Regions from separate parts of the Mesorhizobium sp. LSHC412B00 genome, predicted to be linked through region 2. Evidence: predicted binding sites of a transcription regulator. Region 2 holds the regulator's gene; each other region holds the start of a gene.
What was found. The regulator LexA, encoded in region 2, represses DNA repair genes until DNA is damaged. The targets are predictions, from matches to a motif close to TGTTCNNNNTGTGTTCNG.

Region 1 (3,279 bases), on a different contig from region 2:
CGAGGCCATCGACACGCCGAGCGCTGACCCCAGGATTTTCAGGAACAGCGCCTCGCGCTGCAAATGGTTGAGCCGTTTGGAATCGTCGAGCCCGTCGGGAATGTTGGCGGGATCGAGGATCACGGCCGCCGCCACCACCGGCCCCGCCAGCGGACCGCGGCCGGCCTCGTCCATGCCTGCCACCGGCCACAGGCCTTCGGCCATCGCCTTCGTCTCGAAGGAGAAATCGGGCTTTTCGACGATTTCGAAAAGAAGCGGAGAATCGGAACGTGCGCGAGCCATGTTGCGGCGAGGTTCGCATCGGCTCCGATTCTCCGCAAGTCCCTCCAGGGTCGAGTGGGGCAAGACCGGGAGGGCACCGTCTGCAGGCCGGGGGACAGGCCGGACGGGATTCTTGGGTCGCCTGACAGCCACGAGGGCAGGGCAGGCGCTACTTTCAGAGCAGCATCAGCTGCTCGGTCGCCTTGGCGGCGGCGACAAACTGGTCGGTTCGGAGCGTGCGCCGCTCGGCGTTGAGGCCGAGCCGCTTGGCCGTGATCTCGAAGCGCCGGCCGATCTGCCAGGCATAGGGGCCAGCGCCTTTCATCCGCTTGCCCCATTCCGAATCATAGTCCTTGCCGTCGCGCATCGAACGGATCAGCGACATCACGTGCCGGTAGCGGTCGGGATAGTGGCGCAGCAGCCAGTCCTTGAAGATCGGCGCCACCTCGAGCGGCAGGCGCAGGATCACATAGCCGGCCTCGCGGGCGCCTGCGGCGCGTGCCGAATCGAGGATGCGCTCCATCTCCTGGTCGGTCAGGCCGGGAATGATCGGCGCCACCATGACAGAGGCCGGGATGCCGGCATCGGAAAGCTGCCGGATCGCCTCAAGCCGCTTGGTCGGCGTCGACGCGCGTGGCTCCATGGTGCGCGCCAGCATGCGGTCCATCGTTGTCACCGACAGCGCCACCTTGGCCAAGCCCCGTTCGGCCATGCGCGACAAGATGTCGATGTCGCGCGTCACCAGATGGGATTTGGTGACGATGCCGACCGGATGGCCGCGCGCCTCCAGCACTTCGAGGATCTCGCGCATGATCCGGTATTGTTTCTCGATCGGCTGGTAGGGATCGGTGTTGGTGCCGATCGCGATGGTGCGCGGCTGATAGCCATCCTTCGACAGTTCCTTGTCGAGCAGCCGCGCCGCATCCGGCTTGGCAAACAGCTTCGCTTCGAAATCCAGCCCCGGCGACAGGCCCACGAAGGAATGCGTCGGCCGGGCGAAACAATAGACGCAGCCATGCTCGCAGCCGCGATAGGGGTTGATCGAGCGGTCGAAGGAAATGTCGGGCGATTCGTTGCGGGTGATGATGGTGCGCGGCTTCTCGACCTGCACTTCGGTCTTGAACGGCGGCAATTCCTCCAGCGAATTCCAGCCGTCGTCGAACACATGCCGGCTGACCGGCTCGAACCGGCCGGACGGGTTGATGCCTGCGGAACGGCCGCGGTTGCGATCCGGACGGACGCGCATGCCGCTCTGTTCGATCATCGCATTGGCCATCTCGGCTCGCCCTGCTCCGAAAGCAGCAATGTCCGCACGCACGATATGTTCCATTTTGGCCCTTTCCCAAGGACTGTCGGCTGGCTGTCGAATCGCTCTGTTCATGAAAATAATCCTATTTCGCTGATGAGAACAAAGCAAGAACTTTTTCGTTGGGCCATGCAAAACTGGCGCTGCGCCGGGCTTTCCGCTATTCGGCTAAAAATGCTCAGCGTTCTCATCGAAACCCGGGATGACGAAGAAGGCCTTGCCCGCACGCTCGCCTCGTTGATCGGCGGCGCGGTCGAGGGCGTGGTGCGCGATGTCATCGTCTGCGACACCGGCTCGACCGACCAGACGCATCGGGTTGCCGATCATGCCGGCTGCCACTTCGTGGCCGGCGGCATTGCCGCGGGAATCAGGCAGGCGAAGGGTGACTGGCTGCTGTTTCTGGAACCCGGCGCAAGGCTGGCGGAGGGCTGGATCGACGACGTTGTCGCTCACACGGCGCGGCAAACCATGCCGGCGCGCTTTTCCCGTGCGCGCGGCAGCCGCACGCCGTTCCTGTCACGGGTGTTTTCGGGCAACCGGGCGCTGGCCGAAGGGCTGGTCATCAGCAAGCGCCAGGCCGCTGCCCTGTCGAAGAACGCGCACAGCGCCGAAGCCCTTGCGCGCGGTCTCGCCACCAGGCGGCTCGACGCCGAAATCTGGCTGGCGCCGAAGAAGTGATGTTTCTCCCTTCTCCCCGTTCCCAGGGAGAAGGGTGCCCGAAGGGCGGATGAGGGGCAGCGTCGGCGTCCCCCCGGAATTGACACTGTCCGCTGCGCCGTCCGGCTTTTTCGCCGCAAAAACCTATTGTGCATTGCACAAAAGCTGACGCGGGATTAGCATTCCGTTGATGCGGGATATCGGGTTTGGGTAGTGCCGGAGCGGTAAGCAAGCGCCGCGTCGTCGTTGCTGCCGTTCATATCTGAGGACCCCGATGAACCTTTCGTCCCCTGACAAATCCGGCGCCCCCAGTCTAGAGGCCATTGCCCGCAACGGCAGCCTGCTCCGCCGCATCGCGGTGCGTATCCCGACCTATCTGTCCGACCTGCGCGAAAATCCCGCATGGCTGCCGATGTTCGTGCTTGCCCGCACCATGCCGGCGCGCAAACTGCACTGGCTTGGCGCCAAAGCCGCGCGCCCCGCGCAGAGTGCCGGAGCGACGATGTTCAGGGGCGTCGACCTCAAGTCGATCGTCGCGGCGCTGCGCGCCGATGGCCTGTTCTCCGGACTGGTCCTTCCGCAGGCAATCCACGAAGAGATCGCCAGCTTTGCTCAGAGCACGCCGTGCTTCGGCAATTTCGACCGCCGGCTCGAATTCATGCCCGGAGAACACGCAGAAGCCGAGAAGCGGTTCGGCCGCTCTTTGCTCAGCGGACACTATTTCGAGCGCATCCTCGGCTGCAAGGCGGCACTCGCCATCCAGAACGACCCGCTGCTGCTCGACATCGCCCAGCACTATCTGGGCGGGCAGGCAAAGCTGATCACCACGCGTGTCTGGTGGAGCTTTCCGACCGGCGAGGCTTCCGACGCCGACAAGAACCTTGCCTCGCTCGGCAAATATCATTTCGATCTCGACGACTGGCGGATGCTGAAATTCTTCTTCTATCTCAAGCCCTGCGATGCCGGCACCGGCCCGCATGTCTATGTCAAAGGCAGCCACAACAGGCGCAGCCTCAAGCACCAGTTGACGCTGCTGGTCGGCCATCCGGCGCAAG
Region 2 (3,279 bases):
ATCTGGCGATCTCCGCCATTGCCGTCATCCTGGTGTCGCCGCACGAGGTGGTCGGTCCCAGCTTCCAGATGTCGTTTGCTGCCACCGCCGCCCTTGTCGGCGCCTATGCCGGCTGGGCCGATTACCGCGCCGACAAGGTGAGAACGCCGCCGGCAAAGCGCTCCTTCGTCGGCTTCCTGTCGCGAAAATTCGCGCTGGCCATGGGCGGCCTCGCCATGACCTCGATCATCGCCGGCAGTGCAACCTTGCTGTTCGCCATCTGGCATTTTCAGCGTGTGTCGCCGCTCAGCCTGATCGCCAATCTGGCCGTGATGCCGATTGTTTCGTTGATCGTCATGCCCTTTGCCGTGCTCAGCGCACTGGCGATGCCGTTCGGCGCCGACGGGCCGTTCCTCTATGTGATGGGCAAGGGTCTGATGGCGATGATCGCCATATCGGCCTGGATTTCCGAGCGCTCGCCGGTCGACGCCGTCGGGCTGATCTCCATCCGCTCGGTGCTGTTGGTGGCGGTCGCCCTCGTCATCGCCACCATGGCCACCACCTGGCTCAGGCTGGCGGCCGTGCCTTTCGCGCTGGCCGGCCTGTTGACGGTGCCGCAGGTGCTTACGCCCGACGTGCTCATATCCGAGGACGCACATCTGGTGGCCATGCCGATAGGTGGCGGCGAACTCGCCCTCAACCGCGAACGCTCCAACGAATTCACCACGGACAATTGGAAACGGGCGCTGCGGGCCGAAACCATTATCCCGCCCGAGATTTTCGAGGCAACAGATACGCGGTTCGATCTCGATCCGCTCGATCTGCCGCCCGGGTCGCCCTTCTATTGCATGGGCGATCTCTGTATCGCCCGACACCCTTCCGGAGCCATTGTAGCCCTTGCCAAAGACCGCAAGACGGCGCGGCCGGCCTGTGCCTTCGCTAGCCTGATCGTCATCGATGACGCCACGGCCTACAATCCGTGCCGCGACCCGCTGGTGCTGGTCGTGACGAAGAAACAGCTGGCCCGCGACGGCAGCGCCGCCGTCTTCTTCGATCCGCAATCGGCAGCTGCAGCGCCAACCATCCGCTTCGCCGTCGACAAGCCGTATCGCCCCTGGCACGAGCAGCGCCGCTTCTCCCGCGAAGCGCGCGGCCTGCCGCCTTACAACCAGCGTGAAAAGTACAAACCCAAGCCGGCTCAGTAGCGCCGGATCAATCCGACAAGCTTGCCCTGCACCTTCACCCTGTCCGGTCCAAAAATGCGGGTCTCGTAGGCCGGGTTGGCGGCTTCCAGGGCGATCGAGGCGCCCTTGCGGCGGAAGCGTTTCAGGGTCGCTTCCTCATCGTCGACCAACGCCACCACGATCTCGCCGGGGCTGGCTGTGTCGGCATTGCGGATGATGACCGTGTCGCCATCGAAAATGCCGGCCTCGATCATCGAATCGCCCTTGACCTCGAGCGCGTAGTGTTCGCCGCCCATGATCATGTCGGGCGGCACCGAGATCGAATGGGTCTGATGCTGGATGGCGTCGATCGGCACGCCGGCGGCGATGCGTCCCATAACCGGGATTGAAATCGCGGAAACGGCATCGTCATTGCCGGCCGACATCGAACGCGACGGCGAGCCCGGCTTGATCTGGCGGCCGAGACCGCCTTGGCCCATCCCGCCTTGTCCTTGGCCGCCTTGCCCTTGGCCGGTTTGACCAAGACTGCCCTGAATGACGCTCGGCGAAAACTTCCTCGCCGCATTGAGGCCTGGTGCGATCGAGTCGGGCAGCCGCAGCACTTCCAGCGCGCGCGCCCGGTTCGGCAGCCGGCGAATGAAACCGCGCTCCTCAAGCGCCGTGATCAGGCGGTGGATGCCGGACTTGGAGGCGAGGTCGAGCGCTTCCTTCATCTCGTCGAAGGACGGCGGGATTCCGCTCTCCTTCAGGCGTTCATGGATGAACATCAGAAGCTCATGTTGTTTGCGCGTCAGCATCGCGGCCCCCAGGGGTTCTGAAACCAGAATCAGAAAAAACAAACCCAGAACAAACACTATCTGTTCCAGTTGTGTTCCGCAACCTTTTAAAGTTTAATGAATGTGTTGACGTTTTGTTCAGCGTAACGTTCGGCGCTGCGAGCGCCGCCTGCGCCCAGTTGCCAGCAACGGGGTGAAACGAAGACAAAGTGCCCTGCGTCGTCGGCTACGATCGCCGCTTCCTTTTCGGACGGGGCTGCGCAGCATCCGCGCGGGGTTCTCTCTGGGCATAGACCCGCAGCGTGTAGCCGATGTGAGCGGTCATCAGAGTTTTCGCACGTTCGACGTCGCGATCGAGGGCCGCTTCCATCAGGGCGGTATGGTGTTCGATCGCCACGGCGTCGCGCAGGGCCGCCACGGCCTTCCGGTGTCCGTCCGTGCGGCCGGCGGCGGCGCGCAGCGTCGGGGCCAGACCCAGAAAGCGGTGATGGCGATGCAATTGGTCGGAAATCGTTGCATTGAAGCGCAGCAGCCAGCTGGATGTCGCGGCACTGAGCAGCGCCGCATGGAAGGCATCGTGTTTTTCGTACCACGCGTCGACCGCATCATCCGATGGATCGTCGAGAACAGACCCGCACCGTGAGAGACGATAGTGGGCGGCAACGACCGCGTCTTCCCACTCACGGTCGCCCTTCTCGATCGATTCCACCAGCAGGGGCAGTTCGACCACCAGCCGCGCACGCGCCAGATCCTCGAGCTCCGCCCGAGAGACGGGAGCGACCGCAAACCCGCGGTTGCTGATGGCGGTCACAAGCCGTTCCGCCTCCAGCCGCGACAGCGCCTCGCGCAACGGCGTCCAGCCGATGCCGTAGGTGTTGCGCAGCGTGCTCAGCTTCAACGGCGCGGCAGGCGCCAGCCGGGTCGCAAGAATATCGCGCCTGAGCAGGCGATAGGCCACTTCCGTCTTCGAGGTCTGCTCGTCATCCAGCATCGTGATCCATCAGACATAAACGCTCGGGCGGATCATTATATATCAAAGCCTTTCAATGGGTGAATTATATATAATGTTTGACAGTTCAAGGGCGACCACTCAAGATCGCCGGCATGTTTGGGCGGCAGGCTCCGCCGCGCGCGTTTGTCCATGGAGGGGCGCCGGATCATGAGCACGACACCCGATCTCGCTACAATCGAAGCGATGGATGCCGCCGATCCGCTGCGCTCCATGCGTGAACGCTTTGTCTTGCCGCAAGGCGTGATTTATCTCGACGGCAATTCCCTGGGCGCCGCGTCAGCGGTCGTCTTCAGCGAACTGCAGCAGGCCGCCACGCAGGAATGGGCGC
Region 3 (3,279 bases), on a different contig from region 2:
TCTGGTCGAGCAGATGATCCGCATTGCCGCCGGCGAAAAGCTCGGCATCAAGCAAAGTGACGTCAAGCTGAAGGGCTGGGCGGTGGAAAGCCGGCTCTATGCCGAGGATCCCTACCGCAATTTCCTGCCGTCGATCGGCCGGCTGACGCGCTACCGGCCGCCGGAGGAGGGCACGTTCGGCGACATCGTCATCCGCAACGACACCGGCGTCACCGAAGGCTCCGAGATTTCGATGTTCTATGACCCGATGGTGGCAAAGCTCTGCACCTGGGCGCCGACGCGGCTGGCGGCAATCGACGCCATGTCGGAAGCTCTGGACAGTTTCGTCGTCGACGGCATCGAGCACAACATTCCGTTCCTGGCGGCGCTGATGCAGCATCCGCGCTGGCGCGAGGGGCGGATATCGACGGGCTTCATCGCCGAGGAATATCCTGACGGTTTCGCACCGATCGTTCCGGACGATGACGAAAAGGCAGTGCTGGCCGCGATCGCCACGGCGGTCGAGCTTCTGCGCCGCGACAGGCTCGACCGGCTGGGCGGCCGTCTGGCGCCGCATTCAGGCACGCTCAAGCGCGACTGGGTGGTGAAGCTCGGTGAGGACTATCTCCAGGCTTCGATCCTGGAAGGCATGATCTCCATTCCGATGGAAATCGATCTGTCGGTCGATGGCGGCAAGGCGCTGACGGTGGCGTCCGACTGGCGGCCGGGCGACCTCATCTGGCGCGGCACTGTCGGTGCCCGCAAGGTCACGGCGCAGATCAGGCCGGCGCCGAACGGCCTGCGCATTGCCTGGAAAGGCATATCGGTGACGGCGCGCGCCATGCTGCCGCGCACGGCTGAACTGGAAAGGCTGATGCCGGAGAAGGTGGCGCCGGACACGTCCAAGATGCTGCTTTGCCCGATGCCGGGCCTGGTCGTGTCGATCGCGGTTGCCGAGGGGCAGGAGGTCAAGGCCGGCGAGACGCTGGCCGTGGTCGAGGCGATGAAGATGGAAAACGTGCTGCGCGCCGACCGCGATCTTGTCGTGTCGAAGCTCAACGCCAAGCCGGGTGACAGCCTGGCTGTCGATGCGGTGATCATGGAGTTCGCCTAGAGATTGTTTGGAAATTCTACTCCGGCGGCCATCTGAAGGTGGTTTCTGCGCTTCCCGTGCTCACGGACCAATAGCCGCTGCGCTCCGGTTCTCGAAACCACCATCATATGACTCGCCAGAGCGAATTTCGAACAATCTCTGAGCCGTGCGGCTGGGTACGGAAGCCTGTGGTCGGTGGTCATTTGTGCTGGACTGGCATCGCCCGGTCCGGGACAATACATCTCCATCGACTCAAAGCCCTTCGAGCAATTTGAAACATCATGGCGGATGACAAACTTCCACGCGATCCCCTGAGGCGCGAAGCAGCGCTCGCTGCTGCGCGCCCGGAGGCGCCGGCGCGGCCGTTCATCCATCTGCGGGTGCATTCGGCGTATTCGCTGCTCGAGGGAGCCTTGCAGGTCGCCGCCGTTGTCGGTCATGCTGTCAAGGACGAGTGCCCGGCAATCGCCGTCACCGACACCAACAATCTGTTCGGCGCGCTGGAATTTGCCCAGAAGGCAGTGAAGGACGGCATCCAGCCGATCATCGGCTGCCAGATCGATCTCGCCTTTTCCGGCGAGACCAGCGACGCGCAGCGCGACCGCCGCCGCCATGGTCCGGAGATGCACGCCGTGGTGCTGCTCGCCGCCACCGAGGCCGGCTACAGCAACCTCGTCAGGCTGGTCAGCCAGGTCTATCTGGAGACGCCGCCGGGCGAGCCCGTGCATCTGACGTCAGCAATGCTGGAAGGCCATAGCGATGGCCTGATCTGCCTCAGCGGCGGGCCGCGCGGCCCGATCGGCCGGGCGCTGAAGGAGGATCGCCGAGATCTTGCCGAGACGCGGCTTCTGGCACTCAAGGCGCTGTTCGGCGACCGGCTCTATGTCGAGCTGGACCGTGTTTCCGGTTATGACCGCGCTATCGAGAAATCATCGGTCGACCTTGCCTATATCCATGATCTGCCGCTGGTCGCCACCAATGAGGCGTTCTTCGCCGCCCGCGACGACTATGACGCGCATGACGCGCTGATCGCCATTGCCGAAGGGTCCGTCGTTGCCGCCGACAACCGCCGCAGGCTGACACCGGACAATTTCCTGCGCAGCCAGGCGGATATGGCGCGGCTGTTCGCCGACCTGCCGGAAGCGATAGACAACACCGTCGAGATCGCGCTGCGCTGTTCCTACTATCCCAAGACCCGCAATCCGATCCTGCCACGCTTTACCGGCGGCGATGTCGCCGACAATGAGGTGGCGCTGAAGGCCGAGGCCGATGAACTGCGCCGGCAGGCCCATGAAGGTCTCGACGCCCGGCTGGCGGCGCATGGACCCACCGCCGGCTACACGGTCGAACAATACCGCGAGCGGCTCGATTTCGAACTCTCCATCATCGAGAAGATGAAGTTTCCCGGCTATTTCCTGATCGTCGCCGACTTCATCAAATGGGCCAAGGCGCAAGGCATTCCGGTCGGGCCGGGCCGTGGTTCGGGCGCCGGATCGCTGGTCGCTTATTCCACGACCATCACCGACATCGATCCGCTGCGCTTCTCGCTGCTGTTCGAGCGCTTCCTCAACCCCGACCGCGTGTCGATGCCCGACTTCGACATCGACTTCTGCCAGGACCGGCGCGAAGAGGTCATCCGCTACGTCCAGCAGAAATATGGCCGCGACCAGGTTGGGCAGATCATCACCTTCGGTACGCTGCAGGCGCGCGCGGTGCTGCGCGACGTCGGCCGCGTGCTGCAAATGCCTTACGGCCAAGTCGACAAGCTCTCCAAAATGGTGCCGCAGAACCCCGCCAATCCGGTCAAGCTGGCGGATGCCATCGCCAATGAGCCGCGCTTTGCCGAGGAGGCCGAGAAGGAGCCGATCGTGCAGACGCTGCTCGATATGGCGCAAAAGCTGGAAGGGCTCTACCGCCACGCTTCGACGCACGCCGCCGGCATCGTCATCGGCGACCGGCCCTTGTCGGAACTGGTGCCGATGTACCGCGATCCGCGCTCCGACATGCCGGTCACCCAGTTTAACATGAAATATGTCGAGCAGGCCGGGCTGGTAAAATTCGACTTCCTCGGCCTGAAGACGCTGACGGTGCTGGAGACGGCGGTGAAGCTGATCCGCCGGCGCGGCATCGAGATCGACCTGGCGACGATCCCGCTCGACGATCCTGAAACCTACGCCATGCTGTCGCGCGGCGAAGTGGTCGGTGTG

Region 1: X757_RS150295 (PA0069 family radical SAM protein) is a predicted target of LexA. The motif match lies at 1,666-1,683, and genes of this name have one in related genera.
Region 3: dnaE (DNA polymerase III subunit alpha) is a predicted target of LexA. The motif match lies at 1,210-1,227, and genes of this name have one in related genera.

What each region holds. Positions count from the first base shown of each region.
Region 1 is NZ_AYWB01000006.1:376,954-380,232, forward strand. It holds gene X757_RS150300 (ribonuclease HII) at 1-282, opposite strand, end outside; gene X757_RS150295 (PA0069 family radical SAM protein) at 437-1,591, opposite strand; gene X757_RS150290 (glycosyltransferase) at 1,742-2,245, shown strand; gene X757_RS150285 (hypothetical protein) at 2,499-3,279, shown strand, end outside.
Region 2 is NZ_AYWB01000008.1:169,027-172,305, reverse strand. It holds gene X757_RS148000 (ComEC/Rec2 family competence protein) at 1-1,184, shown strand, start outside; gene lexA (transcriptional repressor LexA) at 1,178-1,960, opposite strand; gene X757_RS148010 (GntR family transcriptional regulator) at 2,166-2,930, opposite strand; gene kynU (kynureninase) at 3,099-3,279, shown strand, end outside.
Region 3 is NZ_AYWB01000003.1:337,371-340,649, forward strand. It holds gene X757_RS156555 (acetyl/propionyl/methylcrotonyl-CoA carboxylase subunit alpha) at 1-1,093, shown strand, start outside; gene dnaE (DNA polymerase III subunit alpha) at 1,354-3,279, shown strand, end outside.